4 regions of the Enterobacter huaxiensis genome follow, and region 1 is predicted to be linked to each of the others. Evidence: predicted binding sites of a transcription regulator. Region 1 holds the regulator's gene; each other region holds the start of a gene.

What was found. Region 1 encodes sigma-54, which starts transcription at its own class of promoters, with help from an activator protein. Its sites were predicted from a motif close to GTTGGCACANNTTTCGCTNT; they were not measured.
Region 2: the regulator sigma-54 is predicted to act here: its motif matches at 3,072-3,091, upstream of hypA (hydrogenase maturation nickel metallochaperone HypA).
Region 3: the regulator sigma-54 is predicted to act here: its motif matches at 2,740-2,759, upstream of norV (anaerobic nitric oxide reductase flavorubredoxin).
Region 4: the regulator sigma-54 is predicted to act here: its motif matches at 2,145-2,164, upstream of glnA (glutamate--ammonia ligase).

Annotation. Positions count from the first base shown of each region.
Region 1 is NZ_CP043342.1:534,734-540,538, forward strand. Features, by position in the region: gene npr (PTS phosphocarrier protein NPr) at 4-276, opposite strand; gene rapZ (RNase adapter RapZ) at 273-1,127, opposite strand; gene ptsN (PTS IIA-like nitrogen regulatory protein PtsN) at 1,173-1,664, opposite strand; gene hpf (ribosome hibernation promoting factor) at 1,747-2,034, opposite strand; gene rpoN (RNA polymerase factor sigma-54) at 2,057-3,490, opposite strand; gene lptB (LPS export ABC transporter ATP-binding protein) at 3,538-4,263, opposite strand; gene lptA (lipopolysaccharide ABC transporter substrate-binding protein LptA) at 4,270-4,824, opposite strand; gene lptC (LPS export ABC transporter periplasmic protein LptC) at 4,793-5,368, opposite strand; gene kdsC (3-deoxy-manno-octulosonate-8-phosphatase KdsC) at 5,365-5,805, opposite strand, start outside.
Region 2 is NZ_CP043342.1:1,042,524-1,048,328, forward strand. Features, by position in the region: gene hypE (hydrogenase expression/formation protein HypE) at 1-441, opposite strand, end outside; gene hypD (hydrogenase formation protein HypD) at 438-1,559, opposite strand; gene D5067_RS05040 (HypC/HybG/HupF family hydrogenase formation chaperone) at 1,563-1,835, opposite strand; gene hypB (hydrogenase nickel incorporation protein HypB) at 1,826-2,689, opposite strand; gene hypA (hydrogenase maturation nickel metallochaperone HypA) at 2,693-3,043, opposite strand; gene hycA (formate hydrogenlyase regulator HycA) at 3,255-3,719, shown strand; gene D5067_RS05060 (4Fe-4S dicluster domain-containing protein) at 3,790-4,398, shown strand; gene hycC (formate hydrogenlyase subunit 3) at 4,395-5,805, shown strand, end outside.
Region 3 is NZ_CP043342.1:1,063,815-1,069,619, forward strand. Features, by position in the region: gene norW (NADH:flavorubredoxin reductase NorW) at 115-1,248, opposite strand; gene norV (anaerobic nitric oxide reductase flavorubredoxin) at 1,245-2,693, opposite strand; gene norR (nitric oxide reductase transcriptional regulator NorR) at 2,881-4,395, shown strand; gene gutQ (arabinose-5-phosphate isomerase GutQ) at 4,392-5,357, opposite strand; gene srlR (glucitol operon DNA-binding transcriptional repressor SrlR) at 5,350-5,805, opposite strand, start outside.
Region 4 is NZ_CP043342.1:4,826,315-4,832,119, forward strand. Features, by position in the region: gene typA (ribosome-dependent GTPase TypA) at 49-1,872, opposite strand; gene glnA (glutamate--ammonia ligase) at 2,260-3,669, shown strand; gene glnL (nitrogen regulation protein NR(II)) at 3,857-4,906, shown strand; gene glnG (nitrogen regulation protein NR(I)) at 4,918-5,805, shown strand, end outside.

The sequences.
Region 1 (5,805 bases):
GGTTCAGTCTTCGTCAAACCCGGCGTTAAACAGGGCAATCACCGCCGCCAGCGCCTCTTCTTCCTGGGGACCGGTCGCCTCGACTTCAATCTGCCGGCCTTTGGCAGAGTCCAGCATCAGCAGTGCGATCACGCTGTTGGCCTCTGCCTCCGTGCCTTCATCGTTACGCAGCAGAACCTCCGCATCAAAACCCTGCATCAGTTCAAACAGCTTCATCGCCGGACGGGCGTGCATGCCCAGCTTGTTGGTGATTTCGACGGTCTGTTTTACGGTCATGTTTTACGTTTTTCCAGCGTGCGATGACGGGACTGAACGTTCTTCCCGCGCGAGCGGAAATAGTCGGCCAGCTGTTCGGCAATATAGACCGAACGATGTTTACCGCCGGTACAGCCAATCGCCACCGTCAGGTAGCTACGATTGTTTGTTTCCAGCATCGGTAACCATAGCTCAAGGTAGCTGCGCGTCTGGTAAATAAAATTGTGTACTTCTGTGTGCCTGTCGAGGAAGGCCGCCACGGGCTTATCCAGACCGGTCATTGGACGCAGTTTGGGATCCCAGTGCGGGTTCGGCAGGAAGCGTACGTCGAAAACATAATCCGCATCGATAGGTATGCCGTGCTTAAAGCCGAAGGATTCAAACACCATCGTCAGCTCGCGCTCACGCTTGCCGAGCAGGCGGGTACGCAGCATTTCTGCCAGCTCGTGCACGGACATTTCTGAGGTGTCGACAATCAGATCGGCACGGGAGCGCAGAGGCTCAAGCAGATCGCTCTCTTCATCGATGGCGCTTTCCAGAGAGAGATTTTTACTGGAGAGCGGGTGCAGACGTCGGGTATCGCTGTAGCGACGGATCAACGTGTTGCGGTCAGCATCAAGGAACAGCAGCTGCGGCGAGAAGCACTCCGGCAGATTGCTCATTGCCTGCTCAAACACTTCGGGTGATTCAGGCATGTTACGGACGTCAATGCTGACCGCCGCAGAGATTTGTCTGTCCGCAAGCGTCCGTGCCAGTTCGGGTAACAACACGACGGGCAGGTTATCTACGCAGTAAAAGCCCATATCTTCCAGCGCGCGCAGGGCCACGGACTTTCCCGACCCTGAACGGCCGCTGACAATCATCAACACCATGTTCCGTTTCTCCTCAGGACAACAGATGTAAACGCCATCCCCCGATTATGCATTATCCTGATTGCCTTCTGCTTCGGTGATTATCTGGTATAGCTCTTCATCACTTTGGGCTGAGCGCAGGCGACGACAAATGGTTTTATCGGCCAGACGTTTGGCAACCAGCGACAGCGTATGAAGATGCGTTTTCGTCTGGTCGGCCGGCACCAGCAGCGCGAAGAGGAGATCGACGGGCTGGTTATCAATGGCGTCGAAGGCGATAGGCGTTTCCAGCTGGACAAATACGCCGACGGCACGCAGGGTGTCCTCTTCCAGTTTGCCATGCGGGATCGCAATGCCATTGCCGATGCCGGTACTGCCCATTTTTTCACGGGTCAGGATCGCTTCAAATACTACCTGTGGCGGCAGGCCCAGCTGCTTTGCGGCCAGTTCACTGATGATCTCCAGCGCACGTTTTTTGCTCTGGCAGTGAACGCCACTGCGGGTACATTCCTGGTTCAGGACATTGCTCAGTTGAAGAGCGGAATCGTTGTTCATCATAATTTCACCTAAGCGCTAACCGTACAAATGGCCTGTTGTGTTTTACAACAGGCCGTCCTGCACCCGTTAACTGCCCGGACAATTAGTGTTGTTTCAGTTTATCTTTATGTTTATTAAGCTGTCGCGCAAGCTTATCAATCAAGCCGTCGATAGCCGCGTACATGTCTTGCCCTTCCGCACTGGCATGGAGTTCACCCCCGTTCACGTGCAGGGTTGCATCCGAGATATGAGTCACTTTCTCCACTTTCAACACAATATAGACCTGATTGATCCTTTCGAAATACTGCTCGAGCTTCGCGAACTTCGTGTTCAGGAAATCGCGTAATGCTTCGGTGATCTCGACATTGTGTCCTGTGATGTTGAGCTGCATAGTGTCTTCCTTATCGGTTGTGTCAGACCAGCTGTTTACGCTGGTTAGACGGCGGAATGGATAAAGACTCTCGATACTTCGCAACAGTACGACGTGCCACCATAATACCCTGGTCGGACAGCATGGTGGTTAACTTACTGTCACTCAGTGGCTTCGCGGGGTTTTCCGCGGCGATCAACTTCTTCACCAGCGCACGGATTGCCGTCGACGAGGCTTCGCCTCCGCCCTCGGTACTCACATGGCTTGAGAAGAAATACTTAAGCTCAAAAATACCGCGCGGACTGTGCAGATACTTCTGCGTGGTCACGCGAGAAATGGTTGATTCGTGCATCTCGACGGCCTGGGCGATATCCGCCAGTACCATCGGTTTCATAAACTCTTCGCCCTGCTCAAAGAAAGCCTGCTGCTGCTCGACAATACAGCGGCTTACGCGCAGCAGCGTATCATTTCGGCTCTCCAGACTTTTGATCAACCAGCGTGCTTCCTGCAGATTGCTGCGAATGTACTGATTGTCGGCGTCATTACGCGCGCTGGTGCACATGGAGGCATACTGCTGGTTGATTTGCAGGCGAGGGATGCTGTCAGAATTCAGCTCTACGACCCAGCGGTCGTTATGTTTTCGCACCAGCACATCGGGGATCACATATTCGGGTTCGCCGGTCTGGATCGACTGGCCGGGGCGCGGATCGAGGGATTGGATCAGGTTAACCGCTTCTTTCAGCACCTCTTCCTTCAGGCGCGTGACGCGCATCAGGGTGCGAAAATCGTGGTTTGCGAGCAGATCGAGATGGCTGCTGATGATCACGCGGGCTTCGTCAATCCACGGCGTCTCTTTGGCAAACTGAGACAGCTGGATCAGCAGGCAGTCGCGGAGATCTTTTGCGGCCACGCCGACCGGGTCGAAACGCTGAATGCGCTTCAGCACGGCCTCGATCTCTTCGAGTTCGATCTCATCGTTGCCGATGCTTTCCAGAATGTCGTCCAGCGTGACGGTCAGATAGCCGGTGTCATCCACGGCATCGACAATGGAGGTCGCAATAGCGCGATCGGTATCGGAGAAGGGAGTCAGTTCAACCTGCCACATCAGGTAATCCTGCAGCGACTGGGTGGTTTCTCCCTGATAGACCGGCAGCTCGTCGTCCTGGTAGTCTGCACGCGTGCCGGAAGGGGTCCCGGCGGTGTAGATTTCATCCCAGCTGGCATCAAGCGGAAGCTCATCCGGCATCTCTTTTTGTTCGAGTGCATCAACGGAGTCGAGCGTTTCAGTGTCTTGTGTTTCCTGGGTATCTACCTCGTCATGAAGATCGGTTTGCTCCAGCAGGGGATTACTGTCCAGCGCCTGCTGGAGCTCCTGCTGGAGTTCTAACGTGGACAGCTGCAGCAGACGGATCGCCTGCTGTAGCTGCGGCGTCATTGCCAGTTGTTGGCTGAGCCTTAATTGCAAACCTTGCTTCATGTTCAGAGCATTTTTCTCCGGTCCGGCGTTATGTTACCTCTACCCTATCAGAGTCTGAAGTCTTCCCCAAGGTACACGCGCTTAACATGCTCATCTTCGAGGATCTCTTGCGGTGTTCCGTGGGCGATCAGATGGCCCTGGCTCACGATATAAGCACGTTCACAGACGGCCAGCGTTTCACGGACGTTGTGGTCGGTGATCAGTACGCCAAGCCCGCTGTCACGAAGGTGCTCGATAATACGTTTGATGTCGATAACGGAGATGGGGTCAACGCCCGCGAAGGGTTCATCCAGCAGGATGAATTTCGGGTTTGCTGCCAGCGCGCGTGCAATTTCCACGCGGCGACGTTCCCCCCCGGACAGCGCCTGCCCGAGGCTGTCGCGCAGGTGTTCGATATGAAACTCTTCCATCAGCTCGTTGGCACGATCGTGGCGCTGTTCGTTAGTCAGATCGTCACGGATCTGCAGAACGGCCATCAGGTTATCGTAGACGCTCAGGCGACGGAAGATTGACGCTTCCTGAGGCAGATAGCCGATACCACGACGCGCGCGGGCATGCAGCGGCAGCAGGCTGATGTCTTCATCATCAATGATAATGTTGCCTGCATCGCGTGGCACTATACCCACCACCATATAGAAGGTGGTGGTTTTACCCGCACCGTTAGGGCCAAGCAAACCGACAATTTCACCGGAGTTGACAGTCAAACTGACGTCTTCGACGACGCGACGGCCCTTATACGCTTTCGCGAGGTTTTTTGCAGTTAATGTTGCCATAACGAATTAGTTACTCTTCTTTTGTGCCGGAGCCTGGCCTTTGCCTTTATCCTGCAGCTGCGACGGAACAAGCACGGTAGTCACGCGTCTGCCTTTCTCGCTGGAGGCCTGCATTTTCTGCTCTTTCACCAGATAGGTGATCTTGTCGCCGGTGATATTGCTGTCCAGCTGTTCCAGATAGGCGTTGCCTGTCAGGATGACCAGATCTTTTGCCAGCTCGTAATGCATATGCGACGCCCGGCCTTTAACCGGTTTGCCGTTGTCCTGCATCTGGTAAAACGTGGCCGGGTTGCCATAGCCATCGATAATCTCTTTGCCCTGTTCGCCACCCGGACGGGTAACGACCACTTTGTCGGCATTGATTTTGATCGTGCCCTGGGTCATCACGACGTTGCCGGTAAAGGTGACGACGTTACCCTGCATGTCCAGAGACTGCGTATCGGATTCAATGTGAATCGGCTGCTCAGTATCGCCAGTGACAGCAAGCGCGGGAAGACTGGCTGCCAACAGTGCGCTGGCGATAATAGCTTTAAGGCTGAGTTTGTTTGTTTTGAATTTCATAGGAGGTTCTAACCTTTTCAATCAGCTCGGCGTTTTTGCTGCGTAAGTTCCCGCGCATTCTCAGACCGCTGGAATTAAATGTTGTGCCATACAGTGTGACCAGATCCTGCGACGTGACATCCTGGGTGACCAGGTTTATCTGGGCATTATCCGTCGTGATTTTGCGCAGTTGAGAGTCTGCGGTCAGGGCGTTGACTTCAACGTGGCCATACAGATAAAGCATACGGTCATTCGTCAGTTTTGCCCGGTCAGATTTGATCGACCACGTCGGGACTTTGTTCGTATCAAATGTGGTCATCAACGGTTGGGTAAACCACGAGATGCCGTCATCTGAAAAATATTCGACATGCTGGGCAATCAGGCGATAGTTCAGGGCGCCTTCCGGGCTATACACCACCGTGTCACTGTGATCGCTTTTGTAGGTTGGCTCGCCGGTATTGACCGTTTCTGTTTGCGGATCGTCACGGTCCGCAAGGTTCACGCCAATCAGTATTAGCGCGACAAGCGTCAGCAGAATGATAACCCAGCGTCTGGTTTTACTCATATCGATTGCCCTTTGGCCTCATCAAGCTTGCCCTGCGCCAGCAAAAGCAGATCGCAGACTTCACGGACCGCTCCGCGCCCCCCGTTGATATGGGTGACGTAGTCAGCGCGCGGGATCAGCAACGGATGCGCATCGGCAACGGCTATGCTCAGACCCACTTCAGCCATCACTGGCCAGTCGATCAAATCATCCCCAACATAGGCCACGTTCTCAGGTGCGACAGCCAGTTTTCCCAGCAGGTCGTTAAAAGCAACCATCTTGTCGGATTGCCCCTGATACAGATGGGTAATGCCCAGCGTTTCGCAGCGGTCTTCTAATAGTTTAGCTTTCCGGCCGGTGATGATAGCAACTTCAATGCCGGACGTGAGCGCGCAGCGAATACCGTATCCGTCGCGCACGTTAAATGCTTTCAGCTCTTCGCCGTTATTGCCCATGTA
Region 2 (5,805 bases), 510 kb from region 1:
GGTGTTGATGAACAGCTTATCCGCCGCGCCGCGCTGCACCACCTTGGTATCACCGGTGACGATAGCGATCCCCGCCTCGCGCGCGGTGTGCGCCATGCTGTTCACCACCGCCGCGAGCGTCTCCATCGGCAGCCCCTCCTCGAGGATAAACCCGCAGGAGAGGTAGCGCGGGAGTGCGCCGCTAACGGCTACGTCGTTCGCCGTGCCGCAGACGGCGAGCTTGCCGATATCCCCGCCCGGGAAGAACAGCGGATCGATCACGTAGCTGTCGGTGGAGAACGCCAGCCGGTCGCCCTGCGCGGTCAGCGTGGCGAGGTCAATGCGTGCCTGATCTTCCTGTTCGGCCAGCCAGGGGTTGTTGAATGCCTCCATGAACAGCTGATTGATCAGCTGCTGCATCGCCTGACCGCCGCTCCCGTGCGCCATTTCAACCGTGTTCATGCTTCACACTCCTGATTGCGATACTGATACCACGCGGCGCACGCCCCTTCGGAGGAGACCATCAGCGCGCCAAACGCGGTTTGCGGGTTACAGGTGTTGCCAAATAACGGGCAGTGATGAGGTTTGCATTTGCCGGTGAGCACCTCACCGCACCGGGCGCGCGGATCGTCGCACACCTGCTGAGGCTGCGGGCGGAAATGCGCTTCAGCATCGAACGCGTGATACGCGGGCGTAAGGCGCACGCCGGATTCGGCAATCAGCCCCAGGCCGCGCCACTCGCTGTCGCCTTCAACGCGAAATACGTCGGCTATCGCCTGCTGTGCGAGCGCATTGCCCACATCAGGCACCACGCGGCGATACTGATTTTCCACCGTGCTCGTGGCCGCTATTTTCTGCTCAACCAGCATGGTCACGCCTTGCAGTAGATCAAGCGGTTCGAATCCAGCGACAACTAATGGGCGATCGTACTGTTCGGTAATAAAACCGTAGGCTTTTGTACCGATAACCATGCTGACGTGCCCCGGTGCCAGAAAGGCGTCAATACCGTTGCCCGGCTCCTCCAGCAGGCTGCGCAGCGTCGGGATGAGCGTGATGTGCTGGCAGAAAAAGAAAAAGTTGTCGAGCTTACGCGCTTTTGCCTGCTGGAGCGTGATGGCGGTGGCGGGCATGGTGGTTTCGAAGCCGAGGCCGAAAAACACAACCCTGCGCGCGGGGTTGTCCGCTGCCAGCGTCAGCGCGTCCATCGGCGAGTAAACAATACGTACGTCCGCGCCGCGCGCCTTCGCCTGCAGCAGCGATCCCTTTTTCCCGGGCACGCGCATCGCGTCGCCGAAGGTGCAGAAGATGACGTCCGGCTGGCTGGCTATCTCAATGCAGCTGTCGATGCGGCCCATCGGCAGAACGCACACCGGGCAGCCGGGGCCGTGGATAAACTCGATGTTCTCCGGCAGCAGCTGGTCGAGGCCAAACTTGAAGATGGCGTGGGTATGCCCGCCGCACACCTCCATGATCCTAAGCGGTTTTTCTTTCGTGTAGCTCAGCAGCGCCGCGCGCGTTTTCAGGTGCCCGATAAGCTGCATCACCTGCTCCGGCGCGCGGTATTCATCAACGTAGCGCATGGGTTAACGCTCCTCGCCAAATAACAGCGCGCCGACGTCGGGCTCTACGTCGAACATGTTTTGCAGGGCGTCGAGCGTGTCGCGGGCTTCCGCTTCGTTAATCACGCTCATGGCAAACCCCACGTGCACCAGCACCCACTGGCCGAGGCGCGATGCGCCGGTTTCATCGGTGCTGCCCACCAGCGTCAGATCGACATCGCGCAGGATGCCGCAGACCTCCACTTTGGCCTGATTCCCGTCAATGGAATGGATTTGTCCCGGTACGCCTATGCACATCGTTCACTCTCCAGCCAGTTCAGCCAGGCGTCCATGCCGTCTCCGCGCGTGGCGGAGACCAGCAGGATCTCAATGTCCGGGTTCACCTCCCGGGCGTAGGCCATGCACTTATCCACGTCAAAGGTCAGGTACGGCAGCAGGTCGACTTTGTTGAGCAGCATGATGGAGGCCGCGGCGAACATATGCGGATATTTCAGCGGCTTGTCTTCACCTTCCGTCACGGAGAGCACCGCCACCTTGTGTCGTTCGCCAAGATCGAAGCTCGCCGGGCAGACCAGGTTGCCGACGTTTTCAATAAACAGGATGCCCTTATCCGCCAGCGGCAGGCGCGATGCGGCATCGGCTATCATCTGCGCGTCCAGGTGGCAGCCCTTGCCGGTGTTGACCTGAATCGCCGGAGTGCCGGTTTCGCGGATGCGCGCGGCGTCGTTTACCGTCTGCTGATCGCCTTCGATCACCGCGCATGGCGTATGCGCGTTCAGGCGCCTGAGCGTTTCCGTCAGCAGCGTGGTTTTGCCGGAGCCGGGGCTGGAGACCAGGTTTAGCACCAGCTGATTGCGAGCGGCAAAGCGGGCGCGGTTGCGGGCGGCGAGCCGGTTATTTTTGTCCAGCACGTTGATCTCCACCTCCAGCATCTGGCGCTGGCTCATGCCCGGCGCGTGGGTTCCCGCCTCGCCGTGGCCGTAGTGCAGATCGCCTGCGGCGGATTGCTGCGGGGCGAAGGTAATACCGGTCAACGCCGCAGCGGGACGCGGGGCAGGCGAAAAGGGCGCGGAGCGAAACGCGGAGTGAGGACGGTGTTCATCCCCTTCTATATACAGGTTGCCTTCGGCGCAACCGCAGGTGCTACACATACTTTACTCCTTCTCGATTTCGAGGCGTTGGATCTGCATGCCGTCGTCCGCCACGATGCGCAGCCCGGCGCTCTGGCACTGCGGACAGCGCTGAACCTTCGATGACAGCAGCGTGACGTACTGCTGACACTGCTCGCACCAGCACTCCGCCTGCTGCTCGTCGATATGCAGCTCGCAGCCCTCCGCCAGCGTGCCGCGGCACACCAGCTCAAAGCAGAAGGTGAGGGCGCTGATTTCGACGCAGGAAAACGCGCCGACCTTTAGCCAGACGCCGGTGACGCGCTTCGCGCGGTTTTGCACTGCCTGCTGTTCGATAAGTTCCAGGGCCCGCTGGCAGAGGGTGATTTCGTGCATGACGCCTCCTCAATGATTTGCGCCATTGAATGCAATAACGGTGCCAGCTTGGTTTTTGTCAGGGCGTGACGATGTCAACGCTGTCGAAATGACACGTCGACACGCCGGTAATGACAGCGCCAGTATTACTAAACCATTTGAAATTCAATGCGTTAAAAACTGGCACGGAATCTGCTTAACAGCGGCTATCTCCATTCAGCGGATACCTTCTATGACTATTTGGGAAATTAGCGAAAAAGCGGATTACATCGCGCAGCGTCACCAGCAGCTGCAGGATCAGTGGCACCACTACTGCAACTCTCTGGTTCAGGGGATCACCCTGTCGAAAGCCCGCCTGCACCACGCCATGAGCTGTGCATCGCAGGGGGATATGCGCTTTGTGTTATTTGGTCACTTTACGATTAACGTCACCCTGGCAGAGAGCTTTAACAGCCACACCATTGAGTACTACCTCGAAACAAAAGAGGGGGAAAAACAGTGTATTGCGAAGGCGCAGCTGATGGCCGACGGCATGGTGGACGGACATGTCAGCAACCGCGATCGCCAGCAGGTGCTTGAGCACTATCTGGAGAAAATCGCGCCGGTTTATAACGTTCTCTACACCGCGGTTGAGCATGATTTACCGGTCAATCTGAAGCAGCTGATGGACGGAAAATCCTCGGCGCACGTGGCCTGAGTATCGAGTGACGAGACGTGTCGATACGACAGTTTTTCGTCAAAAATGACCATCACCAGAGGATTGCCCGGTGAACCGTTTTGTAATTGCTGACTCGACGGTCTGTATTGGCTGTCGAACCTGTGAGGCGGCGTGTTCGGAAACGCACCGCCTGCACGGGCTACAGTCCATGCCGCGCCTGCGCGTCATGCGTAATGAGAAAGAGTCTGCCCCGCAGCTCTGCCACCACTGTGAAGATGCGCCCTGCGCGGGCGTTTGCCCGGTTAACGCCATCACCCGCGTTGACGGCGCCGTCCAGCTGAATGAAAGCCTGTGCGTCAGCTGCAAGCTGTGCGGCATCGCCTGCCCGTTCGGCGCCATTGAATTTTCCGGCAGCCGCCCGCTGCATATCCCGGCGAATGCCAACTCCCCGAAAGCGCCGCCTGCGCCACCCGCTCCGGCGAAGGTGAGCACGCTGCTGGACTGGGTGCCCGGCATCCGCGCCGTGGCGGTGAAGTGCGACCTGTGCAGCTTTGATGAGCAAGGCCCGGCCTGCGTACGTACCTGCCCGACCAAAGCGCTGATTCTGGTCACCATTCGCGATATCGCCCGCACCAGCAGGCGCAAGCGCGAGCTGACCATTAATACCGACGTCGGCGATCTTTCGCTTCTGCAGGCGCTTAACGAGGGGGCGAAATGAACGCCATCACCATGATTAACAGCGCCGTGGCGTACTTTGCCGCTGCCGCCGTGCTGGCGCTGATCTGCTCTTTTCATAAAACCCTGAGCGGCTGGGTCGCCGGTATCGGCGGCGCGATCGGAAGCCTGATGACGCTGGCGGCGGGCGGCATCGTCCTGCTCGGCGGGCAACCCGTTGCCACACTCATGCCGCTGATCCGCCACACCGTGGCGATTACGCCGCTGAACGCCATCTGGCTGGTAACCTTTGGCCTGTGCGGGCTGTTTATCAGCCTGTTCAACATCGACTGGCACCGCCATCAGCACGTCTTCGCCAACGGCCTGCTGGTCAACCTGCTGATGGCGACGGCGGTCTGCTCCGTTATTGCCGGCAACCTCGGCGCGCTGGTGGTGATGGCCGAGATTATGGCCCTGTGCGGCGTGTTCCTCACGGGCTGTAGCGCCTCCGGCAAGCTGTGGTTTGCGCTCGGGCGCCTTGGCACCCTGCTGCTGGCGCTGGCCTGCTGGCTGGTGTGGCAGCGCTTCGGCACGCTGGACTTTGCCGCGCTTCACGGCCAGGCGCTGGGCAATGACGTCTGGGTTCTCGGCATCGTCGGTTTTGGCCTGCTGGCCGGGATTATCCCGCTGCACGGCTGGGTACCCCAGGCGCATGCGAACGCCTCTGCACCGGCCGCTGCCCTGTTCTCCACCGTCGTCATGAAGGTAGGGCTGTTCGGTATTCTGAGCATCACGCTGGCCGGCGGACAGCCTCCGCTGTGGTGGGGCATCGTGCTGCTGCTGGCAGGTATGGTCACCGCGTTTGTCGGCGGGCTGTACGCGCTGATGGAGCACAACATCCAGCGCCTGCTGGCGTACCACACCCTGGAAAACATCGGCATTATCCTGCTCGGAATGGGCGCGGGCGTGACCGGGCTGGCGCTTAACCAGCCGGCGCTGATTGCCGCCGGGTTTATCGGCGGTCTGTATCACCTCATCAACCACAGCCTGTTTAAGAGCACGCTGTTCCTCGGCGCGGGCAGCGTCTGGTTCCGCACCGGCCATCGCGATATTGAAAAGCTGGGCGGGATTGGCAAAAAGATGCCGGTCATTTCACTCGCGATGCTGGTAGGGCTAATGGCGATGGCCGCGCTGCCGCCGCTGAACGGCTTTGCCGGGGAGTGGGTGATTTATCAGTCCTTCTTCGCGCTCGGTCAGAGCGATGTCTTTATCGCACGCCTGCTCGGCCCGCTGCTGGCGGTCGGCCTGGCGATTACCGGCGCGCTGGCGGTGATGTGTATGGCCAAAGTTTACGGCGTCACCTTCCTCGGTGCGCCGCGCACCCGTGAAGCTGAAAACGCCTGCTGCGCGCCGGTACTGATGGGCGTGAGCGTGGTCGCGCTGGCGCTGTGCTGCATCGCGGGCGGGGTCG
Region 3 (5,805 bases), 530 kb from region 1:
CGCAAAAAAAAAAGCCCCGGGACATCGGGGCGGCGAACAATAAAATCCAAAGGTTAAGTAAGCGTGGCCGTGCTGTAGGCCGGGTAAGCGAAGCGCCACCCGGCAAAGCGAGGGTTAAGCAGGTATCAATTTCAGCAGCGCGAAAGCTTCTTTCATCCGATCTTCACTGACGACAAAAGCGCGTAGTTGACCCTCATTATCTGCACCGCGCGCCACCATGCCCTGCGGCTCAATGGCGATATTCCAGTTCAGATCCTGACGCTGCGTTTCACCGGCAAGGTGGAGCGGTAACTCCGGCGTTTTAACCTTCACCAGCATGGCGGGTAATTTCAGCGGCGCGCTGCCGCCGAGCAGATTTTTAGCCAGATACATGGCGCTTAATTGAATCGGCTGCAGGAACGGCAGCACCTGACCGTTAATCTCGGCGCAGTCGCCCAGCGCGTAAATATCGGGCTGCGTGGTTTGCAGGTAGCTGTCCACCTTCACGCCACGGTTTGTTTCTGCCCCTGCACGATGCGCCAGCGCAATTTCCGGGCGCAGGCCCGTCGCCGCGATAACCACGTCTGCGTCAACGCTGCGGTTGCGGTCGAGCGTAGCGCGAATACCGCTCCCGGTTTTCGTCAGACCCTGTAGCTGAGATTTCAGCAGCAGATGCACGCCCATGTCGGTCAGACGATGCTGTAAGCGGCTGCTCACTTCTGCGGGCATCAGCGCCGACAGGATGCTGGCAGCATGATCGACCAGGGTAACGGATTTACCCGCACGGCAGAAATCCATCGCCAGTTCGGTGCCAATTAAACCGCCGCCGACAATCATTACCCGCTGCGCGTCACGAAGCCCCGTTTCGCTGGCCTGATACTCCTGCTGGCTGTTCAGCGTGATCATCAGCTCACGGCCCTCAACAGGCGGCACAAAGGCGGAAGCCCCCGTCGCCAGCACCAGCCTGTCGTACTGCCAGGATTTATCTTTCGCTTTCACCACGCGTGCAGCGGCGTCGATATCGGTGACCCAGGTGTACGGGAACAGGCGCAGGTTAAACTGTTCCGCGAACTCCCCCGCCGTCTGGCGGGTGAGGTCTTCGGCGCGCTGATTCTGGCTCATCACGTGGCTTAAATCCGGCTTGTTGTACTCGTCCATGCTGTCGGCGGCAATCACCGTCAACGGCACGCTGGCGTCCTGTTTGCGGATATTTTTCACCAGCTGGCGGGCGGCAAAGCCCGAGCCGATGATGACGATACCGTTGCTCATTTTGCCTCCGTACCCAGTTCGTCAAAGACGTCTTTACCGAGTGAACATTCCGGGCAGAGGAAGTTGTCCGGCACGTCGCTCCACGGTGTCCCCGGGGCAACATCCTGCAGCGGCTCGCCCAGTTCCGGGTCGTAAATCCACTGGCAGACGCTGCACTGCATGCGTGGGCCGAGGTCCGCGGCTGCCGCGGCGGCACAGGCGCAGGCTTCCTGCTGTTCGGTGGGTTTAGCAGCCGCTTCCGGCAGCGGAGCGAGCGCCCACTGACGTGCAATGTCGCGGCCGTGCTGGCGGCAGATTTCCAGCGCGTCGATATCCGGACGCCATTTCGCCTTCAGGCTCAGGGACATTTCAAAACCGGCATCCTGCAGACGGGTAGACAGACGGTCTACCGCGCCGCCGCTCCAGCCGTGGGAGCCAAACGCGCTGGCGCGCTTGTTGCGAAAGCGCAGGCCGGTCATCTCTTCTACCAGGCCGGCAATTTTCGGCATCATTACGTTGTTCATGGTGGAGGTGCCCACCAGCACGCCCTTGGAGCGGAAGACGTTGGTCAATACCTCATTCTTATCGCTGCGCGCCACGTTGAAGATTTTTACCGCCACGTTCGGGTCAACTTCGTTGATGCCCTGGGCAATAGCGTCCGCCATCATGCGGGTATTGTTGGACATGGTGTCGTAGAAGATTGTGATGCGGTCTTCCTGATAGTCCGCCGCCCACTTCAGGTACAGCTCGACAATCTGGGTTGGGTTCTCACGCCATACCACGCCGTGGGAGGTGGCAATCATGTCTACCGGCAGGTTGAAGCCGAGGATCTCGGTGATTTTTGGCGTCACCAGGCGGCTGAACGGCGTCAGGATGTTGGCGTAGTAGCGCTGGCACTGCTCGAAGAGTTCGGTCTGGTCCACTTCGTCATTGAACAGGCGCTCGTCGCAGTAGTGCTGGCCGAAGGCGTCGTTGCTGAACAGCACCGCGTCGCCTGTCATGTAGGTCATCATGCTGTCCGGCCAGTGCAGCATCGGCGTTTCAACGAAGATCAGCTGTTTGCCGTTGCCGATATCCAGCGAGTCGCCGGTTTTCACGGTGTGGAAATTCCACTCCGGATGGTGGTGGTGGCCGTTGATGGAGTCGATGGCGTTAGTGGTGCAGTAAATTGGGGTGTTCGGAATGTAGGACATCAGCTCGGTCAGCGCGCCGGCGTGGTCCTCTTCCGCGTGGTTGATGATGATGTAGTCGATAGCGTCCAGGTCGATTTCGCTGCGCAGGTTCTGCACGAACTCGCGGCTGAACTTGTGATCGACCGTATCGATCAGCACGTTTTTACCTTCACGAATGAGATAGCTGTTGTAGCTGCTGCCGCGCAGGGTTTTGTATTCCGTCCCGTGAAAATCACGCACTTCCCAGTCACGTTGACCAACCCAATGAATGTTATTTTTAACCAGAATAGACATAGCAACCTCAGTTTAATACGGTGTGTTCAAATAAGATGGTTTAGCTATATCAAGTTGCGTGCCAACTTTTTATTTATATGATTTTAAACAGTTTTTAAGTTTATCATTCTTTATGGGTAGTCATTATGACTATCTTAATAATGGTCATTATGACATTATGAATTGTCAAAAAGACTATGAGGTGCAGATGAGCTTTTCCGTAGACGTGCTGGCGAAGATCGCCATTGAGCTGCAAACCGGTATCGGCCATCAGGACCGCTTTCAGCGGCTGATCTCCACGCTGCGCCACGTGCTTGAGTGTGATGCATCGGCCCTGCTGCGCTATGAAGGGCGACAGTTTATTCCGCTGGCCATCGACGGGCTGGCGCAGGACGTGCTGGGGCGGCGCTTTACCCTCGAAGGCCACCCGCGTCTGGAAACCATCGCCCGCGCGGGGGACGTGGTGCGTTTCCCGGCGGACAGCGATCTGCCCGACCCGTACGACGGCCTGATCCCGGGGCAGGAGAGCCTGAAGGTGCACGCCTGTATCGGGCTGCCGCTGTTTGCCGGCCAAAACCTGATTGGCGCGCTAACGCTCGACGGCATGTCGCCGGACCAGTTTGATACATTCAGCGACGAAGAGCTGCGCCTGATTGCGGCGCTGGCCGCCGGGGCGCTGAACAATGCCCTGCTTATTGAACAGCTGGAGAGCCAGAACATCCTGCCCGGCAGCCCGGCGGCGTTTGAGCAGGTCGCGCACACCGAGATGATCGGTCTTTCGCCGGGCATGGCGCAGCTCAAAAAGGAGATTGAGATTGTCGCCGCCTCCGATTTAAACGTGCTGATTTTCGGGGAAACCGGCACCGGTAAAGAGCTGGTGGCGAAATCGATTCACGAAGCCTCGCCGCGCGCGGTCAACCCGCTGGTGTACCTCAACTGCGCGGCGCTGCCCGAAAGCGTGGCGGAAAGCGAGCTGTTCGGCCACGTTAAGGGGGCGTTTACCGGGGCCATCAGCAACCGCAGCGGCAAGTTCGAAATGGCCGATAACGGCACGCTGTTTCTTGATGAAATCGGCGAGCTGTCGCTCTCGCTGCAGGCCAAGCTGCTGCGCGTGCTGCAGTACGGCGATATCCAGCGCGTGGGAGATGACCGCAGCCTGAGAGTAGACGTACGCGTGCTGGCAGCAACCAACCGCGACCTGCGGGAAGAGGTGCTGGCGGGCAATTTCCGTGCCGACCTGTTCCACCGCCTGAGCGTGTTCCCGCTCTCCGTTCCGCCGCTGCGCGAGCGTGGTGAGGACGTGGTTCTGCTGGCCGGATTTTTTTGCGAGCAGTGTCGGCTCAAAATGGGACTTTCTCGCGTGGTGTTAAGCCCGGGGGCGAGAACGCACTTGCTGAGCTACGGCTGGCCGGGCAACGTGCGCGAGCTTGAGCATGCGATTCACCGCGCGGTGGTACTGGCGCGGGCGACGCGCTCGGGCGATGAAGTGGTGATCCACGCGCAACATTTTGCCCTGCATGATGAGAGCGTACAGGCGGTTGCTCCGGCTGTACCGGAAATTGCCAATGAGAATCTGCGTGAAGCAACAGAGGCGTTTCAGCGTCAGATGATTACCCGCGCGCTGGAACTGAACAACCGCAGCTGGGCGGCGTGCGCGCGGGCGCTGGAAATGGACGTCGCCAACCTGCACAGGCTGGCGAAGCGTCTGGGGCTGAAGGGTTAAATAATCCCGGCCTGGTAGAAGTCCTGCAGGTTGATGGCCCCGCACAGCCTGCCGCTTTCATCCACGACCGGAGCGGCGGCGATTTTGCGTTTCATCAGCACCTCTTTGGCCTCAATGGCGCGGCTTTCTGCGTTCAGCGTCAGCCCGCCTTTGGTCATCGCTTCAGAAACCCGGGTTTCCAGCTTGCCGCCACCTACCAGCCAGCGGCGGAGGTCGCCGTCGGTAAAGACGCCGTTGACGTGCCCGTTCTCATCGCACACCGCGACCAGCCCCAGCCCGGTGCGGCTCAGCTCCAGCATCGCGTCCATGACGCTGGTGTCGAGTTTGACCTGCGGAATGGCATCGTCGGTGCGCATCAGGTGGTGAACCTTGTTGAGCAGGCGTGCGCCGAGCGCGCCCGCCGGATGCGAGCGGGCGAAATCTTCTTCGTTAAAGCCGCGCGCCTGCATTACAGCCATTGCCAGCGCGTCGCCCATCATCAGCGTGTTGACGGTGCTGGAGGTCGGGGCGAGATGCATCGGGCAGGCTTCACGCTCAACGGAAATATCCAGCGTGGCCTTCGCTGCCAATGCCAGCGGCGAGCGGGATTTGCCGGTCATCGCCAGCAGGGCAACGGACTTCTCCTGCAGGCGCGGAATGATGAGATCTAACTCTTTGGCCGCACCGGAATAGGAGATAAACAGCATCACGTCGCGGCTTTCGATCATTCCCAGATCGCCGTGCAGCGCTTCGGCAGGATGGACGAAGAAGGCCGGGGTGCCGGTGCTAGCAAGCGTTGCGGCAATCTTCTTGCCGATATGGCCGGATTTACCAATCCCCGCGACGATCACTTTGCCTTCGCACTGAATAATGGTGTTTGCCGCGCGGACAAAATCGTCGCCCAGACGTTCCGGCAGGCGGCTGGCCTCCTGCAGTTCCAGCATTAAGGTATGGCGGCCCGTTTCTAACAGAAAATCACTCATCTCTCTCTCCGGTTACGATCACGTCGATTCCTTTCTCTTCCAGCGCTTTTTTGAACGCCGGGTCGATGCCCGCGTCGGTGATCAGCTTATCGACGCTTTCAAGGCTACAGACGATATTAGGGCTTTTGCGGCCAAATTTTGACGAGTCAGCCATCAATATCACTTCCCGCGCGGCGTTACACATCGCTTTACTGACGCTGAACACCTCGTTGAAGGTGGTGACGCCCGCGTTCAGGTCGATGCCGTCGGTGCCCATAAAGAGTTTATCAAAACTGAAGTGGTCAAAGGCGTTCTCCGCCAGCTGGCCGTGAAATGACGCCGATTTTTTACGGAAGGTGCCGCCGGGCATCAGGATGGTTTGCTCGCTGTCGAACTCGGACAGGGCATTGACGATATGCAGGCTGTTGGTCATCACCGTGATGTTGTTAAAGCGGCTGAGCATCGGGAT
Region 4 (5,805 bases), 610 kb from region 1:
ATCTCTCAGCGGCTTTTACATACAGGACAGCGTAAACGCTAACCCGTATTAGTCTTCTTTCGGACCACGCATAGCGCGTTTACGGTCGTTCTCGGTCAGGTGACGTTTACGGATACGAATTGACTGTGGAGTCACTTCGACCAGTTCGTCATCATCGATGAATTCCAGAGCCTGCTCCAGAGTCATCTTGATCGGTGGAACCAGAACCGTTGCTTCGTCAGTACCGGACGCACGCATGTTGGTCAGTTTCTTACCGGTCAGGCAGTTTACGGTCAGGTCGTTAGAACGGCTGTGAATACCGATGATCTGGCCTTCGTAAACTTCTGCACCGTGGCCCAGGAACAGCTTACCGCGGTCCTGCAGGCTGAACAGTGCGAACGCAACCGCTTTACCCTGACCGTTGGAGATCAGAACGCCGTTGTTACGCTGACCTACATCACCCGGACGAACGTCGTCGTAGTGGCTGAAGGTGGAGTACAGCAGACCGGTACCAGAGGTCATGGTCATGAACTCAGAACGGAAGCCGATCAGGCCACGGCTTGGGATCACGTAGTCGAGACGTACGCGGCCTTTGCCATCTGGATTCATGTTTTTCAGGTCGCCTTTACGCTCACCCAGAGCCTGCATTACAGAACCCTGGTGCTGCTCTTCAACGTCCAGCGTTACGTTTTCGAATGGCTCTTGTTTACGGCCATCGATTTCGCGGAAGATAACTTTCGGACGGGAAACCGCCATCTCGAAACCTTCACGACGCATGTTTTCGATCAGAACTGACAGGTGCAGCTCACCACGACCGGAAACGCGGAATGCATCGGCGTCTGGCGTTTCTTCAACGCGCAGTGCAACGTTGTGCACCAGCTCTTTGTTCAGGCGGTCAAGGATCTGACGAGAGGTAACGAACTTACCTTCTTTACCACAGAACGGAGAGGTGTTGACGTTGAAGAACATGGATACGGTTGGCTCATCAACAGACAGGGCTGGCAGCGCTTCAACCGCCTGCGTGTCGCAGATGGTGTCAGAGATGTTCAGCTCACCCAGACCGGTGATAGCGATGATGTCGCCAGCTTCAGCAATGTCGCTCTCGATACGCTCAAGGCCCAGGTGAGTCAGTACTTTACCGACTTTACCGTTACGGGTTTTACCTTCGCTATCGATGATAGTGACCTGCTGGTTAGGCTTAACTTTACCGCGCTTGATACGACCAATGCCGATTACGCCAACGTAGTTGTTGTAGTCGAGCTGAGAGATCTGCATCTGCAGGGTGCCGTCGAGATCAACGTTTGGAGCAGGAACACGGTCAACAATCGCCTGGTACAGCGGGGTCATGTCGTCTGCCATGTCTTCGTGGTCCAGACCTGCGATACCGTTCAGCGCAGAAGCGTAAACGATAGGGAAGTCCAGCTGCTCGTCGGTCGCGTCGAGGTTAACGAACAGGTCAAATACCTGGTCAACAACCCAGTCAGGACGCGCGCCAGGGCGGTCAACTTTGTTGATTACAACAATCGGCTTCAGACCATGGGCAAATGCCTTTTTGGTCACGAAGCGCGTCTGCGGCATTGGGCCATCCATTGCGTCAACGACCAGCAGAACGGAGTCTACCATGGACATTACACGTTCAACTTCACCACCGAAGTCGGCGTGCCCTGGGGTATCAACGATGTTGATACGGTAGTCATTCCATTTGATCGCGGTGTTTTTCGCGAGAATGGTAATACCACGTTCTTTCTCCAAATCGTTGGAGTCCATCACGCGTTCTTGAGTTTCGGCACGAGAGTCGAACGTACCGGATTGCTGCAGCAGCTTATCAACCAGGGTAGTTTTACCATGGTCAACGTGCGCGATGATGGCGATGTTACGCAAATTTTCGATCACAACTTTGCCTCAGGCATTTAGAAATAGCGCGTTATTGTACACGGATTAATCGCACTACAAAACAGGATCACAAACATCCCCCGCAAACAAGTATTGCAGAGATGCTTTGTGATCGCTTTCACGGAGCGGTAAAAGGGCACTTTAACGTAAATTGCACCAATATGGTGCTCAATGTTCACATTGAAGCACTATACTGGTGCAACAAATCCATAGTGGTGCAGCCCTTTTGCACTATGGTGCGCATGATAACGCCTTTTGGGGGTGTTTTAAAAGTTGGCACAGATTTCGCTTTATAAAAAATACGGCAAAAAGATGGCAACCAGCCACCTTGATAGAAGTTGAAGACCTCGTTACCACGACGACAATGACCAATCTGGAGAGTTAAGTATGTCCGCTGAACACGTTTTGACGATGCTGAACGAACATGAAGTGAAGTTTGTTGATCTGCGCTTCACCGATACCAAAGGCAAAGAACAGCACGTCACAATCCCTGCTCATCAGGTGAACGCCGAATTCTTTGAAGAAGGCAAAATGTTTGACGGCTCCTCCATTGGTGGCTGGAAAGGCATTAACGAATCCGACATGGTTCTGATGCCGGACGCGACCACTGCGCTCATTGACCCGTTCTTCGAAGAACCAACTCTGATCATCCGTTGCGACATCCTCGAGCCAGGCACGCTGCAGGGCTACGACCGCGACCCACGCTCCATCGCGAAACGTGCTGAAGAGTACCTGCGTTCTACCGGCATCGCAGACACCGTTCTGTTCGGGCCAGAGCCAGAGTTCTTCCTGTTCGACGACATCCGTTTTGGCGCGTCCATTTCAGGCTCCCACGTTGCTATCGATGATATCGAAGGCGCATGGAACTCTTCCACCAAATATGAAGGTGGTAACAAAGGTCACCGTCCTGGCGTGAAAGGCGGTTACTTCCCGGTTCCTCCGGTCGATTCTTCACAGGACATCCGTTCTACCATGTGTCTGATCATGGAAGAGATGGGTCTAGTCGTTGAAGCGCATCACCACGAAGTGGCGACCGCTGGTCAGAACGAAATCGCAACCCGCTTCAATACCATGACCAAAAAAGCGGATGAGATTCAGATCTACAAATACGTTGTGCACAACGTTGCGCACCGTTTCGGTAAAACCGCGACCTTCATGCCAAAACCTATGTTTGGCGACAACGGTTCCGGTATGCACTGCCACATGTCTCTGTCCAAGAACGGCACTAACCTGTTCTCTGGCGACAAGTATGCGGGTCTGTCCGAGCAGGCGCTGCACTACATCGGTGGTGTTATCAAACACGCTAAAGCGATCAACGCCCTGGCGAACCCAACCACTAACTCCTACAAGCGTCTGGTCCCAGGCTACGAAGCACCAGTTATGCTGGCGTACTCTGCCCGTAACCGTTCTGCTTCTATCCGTATTCCGGTTGTTGCGTCTCCGAAAGCACGTCGTATCGAAGTGCGCTTCCCGGACCCAGCGGCTAACCCATACCTGTGCTTCGCAGCGCTGCTGATGGCCGGCCTGGACGGTATCAAGAACAAGATCCACCCTGGCGAAGCCATGGACAAAAACCTGTATGACCTGCCGCCAGAAGAAGCGAAAGAGATCCCACAGGTTGCAGGCTCTCTGGAAGAAGCACTGAACGCGCTGGACGCAGACCGTGAGTTCCTGACGGCTGGCGGCGTGTTCACCGATGAAGCTATCGACGCTTACATCGCGCTGCGTATCGAAGAGAACGACCGCGTACGTATGACTCCGCACCCGGTTGAATTCGAACTGTACTACAGCGTTTAAGTTTAAGCGGGCTTCGCGCGACCCTTTACGCGCGACCCGCAAGCCGTTTTTAGTTGTTGCCGTGGAAACTTTCAGCCCATCTCCGGATGGGCTTTTTTCTCCACCAACAACCTGATCTCACGCGCTTTTTACGACGAAAAAGCTATACTGCACTAAATTAGTGCAATCAACTCCAGGAGACTGCTGAATGGCAACTGGCACGCTGCCCGATGCTGGGCAGATCCTCAATTCTTTAATTAACAGTATATTGCTGGTCGACGACGAGCTGGCGGTGCATTACGCCAACCCGGCGGCGCAGCAGCTGCTCGCCCAGAGCGCGCGCAAACTGTTTGGCACCCCGCTTCCTGAACTGTTGAGCTATTTTTCGCTGAATATTGGCCTGATGCAGGAAAGTTTGCAGGCCGGTCAGGGGTTCACCGATAACGAAGTGACGCTGGTGATAGACGGGCGCTCGCATATTCTGTCGCTGACGGCGCAGCGGCTGCCTGAAGGGCTAATCCTGCTCGAAATGGCGCCGATGGATAATCAGCGTCGGCTCAGCCAGGAGCAGCTCCAGCACGCACAGCAAATCGCTGCCCGTGACCTGGTGCGCGGTCTGGCACATGAAATTAAAAACCCGCTGGGCGGACTACGCGGCGCGGCGCAGCTGTTGACCAAAGCGCTGCCCGACCCTGCGCTGGCGGAGTATACCAACGTCATCATTGAGCAGGCCGATCGCCTGCGTAATCTGGTCGACCGTCTCCTCGGGCCGCAGCAGCCGGGTATGCACATTTCAGAAAGCATTCATAAAGTGGCCGAGCGCGTGGTGAAGCTGGTCTCTATGGAGCTGCCGGACAACGTTACGCTGGTGCGTGATTACGACCCAAGCCTGCCGGAACTGGCGCACGACCCGGACCAGATTGAACAGGTTCTGCTGAATATTGTGCGCAATGCGCTGCAGGCGCTGGGGCCGGAGGGGGGCGAAATCATTCTGCGTACCCGCACCGCGTTCCAGCTCACGCTGCACGGCGTGCGCTATCGACTGGCGGCACGCATCGACGTAGAAGACAACGGACCGGGCATTCCGCCGCATCTGCAGGATACGCTGTTTTACCCGATGGTCAGCGGCCGCGAAGGCGGCACCGGGTTAGGGTTATCCATTGCCCGCAGTTTGATCGACCAACACTCTGGCAAAATTGAATTTACCAGCTGGCCGGGACATACCGAGTTTTCGGTTTTCCTGCCGATTAAAAAATAAAGGTGACGTTTATGCAACGAGGGATAGTCTGGGTAGTCGATGACGATAGCTCCATCCGTTGGGTGCTTGAACGCGCGCTCACCGGTGCGGGATTGAACTGCACGACGTTTGAAAGCGGCAGCGAGGTGCTTGACGCACTGACGACCAAAACGCCGGATGTTCTGCTGTCGGATATTCGCATGCCGGGAATGGACGGGCTGGCACTCTTAAAGCAGATTAAACAACGCCATCCCATGCTTCCGGTCATCATAATGACGGCGCATTCGGACCTGGACGCTGCCGTGAGCGCGTACCAGCAAGGGGCATTCGATTACCTGCCCAAGCCGTTTGATATTGACGAGGCGGTCGCGCTGGTCGAACGCGCCATTAGCCACTATCAGGAACAGCAGCAGCCCCGTAATACGCCCGATTTTGGGCCCACAACGGATATCATCGGCGAAGCGCCTGCGATGCAGGATGTGTTTCGCATCATTGGCCGCCTTTCGCGTTCCTCCATCAGCGTACTGATTAACGGCGAATCGGGAACCGGTAAAGAGCTGGTTGCCCATGCACTGCACCGCCACAGCCCACGGGCAAAAGCGCCCTTTATCGCCCTGAATATGGCGGCGATCCCAAAGGATTTGATTGAGTCCGAGCTGTTCGGCCATGAAAAAGGCGCATTTACCGGCGCCAATACCATTCGCCAGGGACGTTTTGAGCAGGCAGATGGCGGCACGCTGTTCCTGGATGAAATTGGTGATATGCCGCTGGACGTTCAGACCCGCCTGCTGCGCGTGCTGGCCGACGGGCAGTTTTACCGCGTCGGCGGTTATGCGCCGGTAAAAGTGGACGTGCGCATTATCGCGGCAACGCACCAGAACCTGGAGCTGCGCGTGCAGGAGGGAAAATTCCGTGAGGAT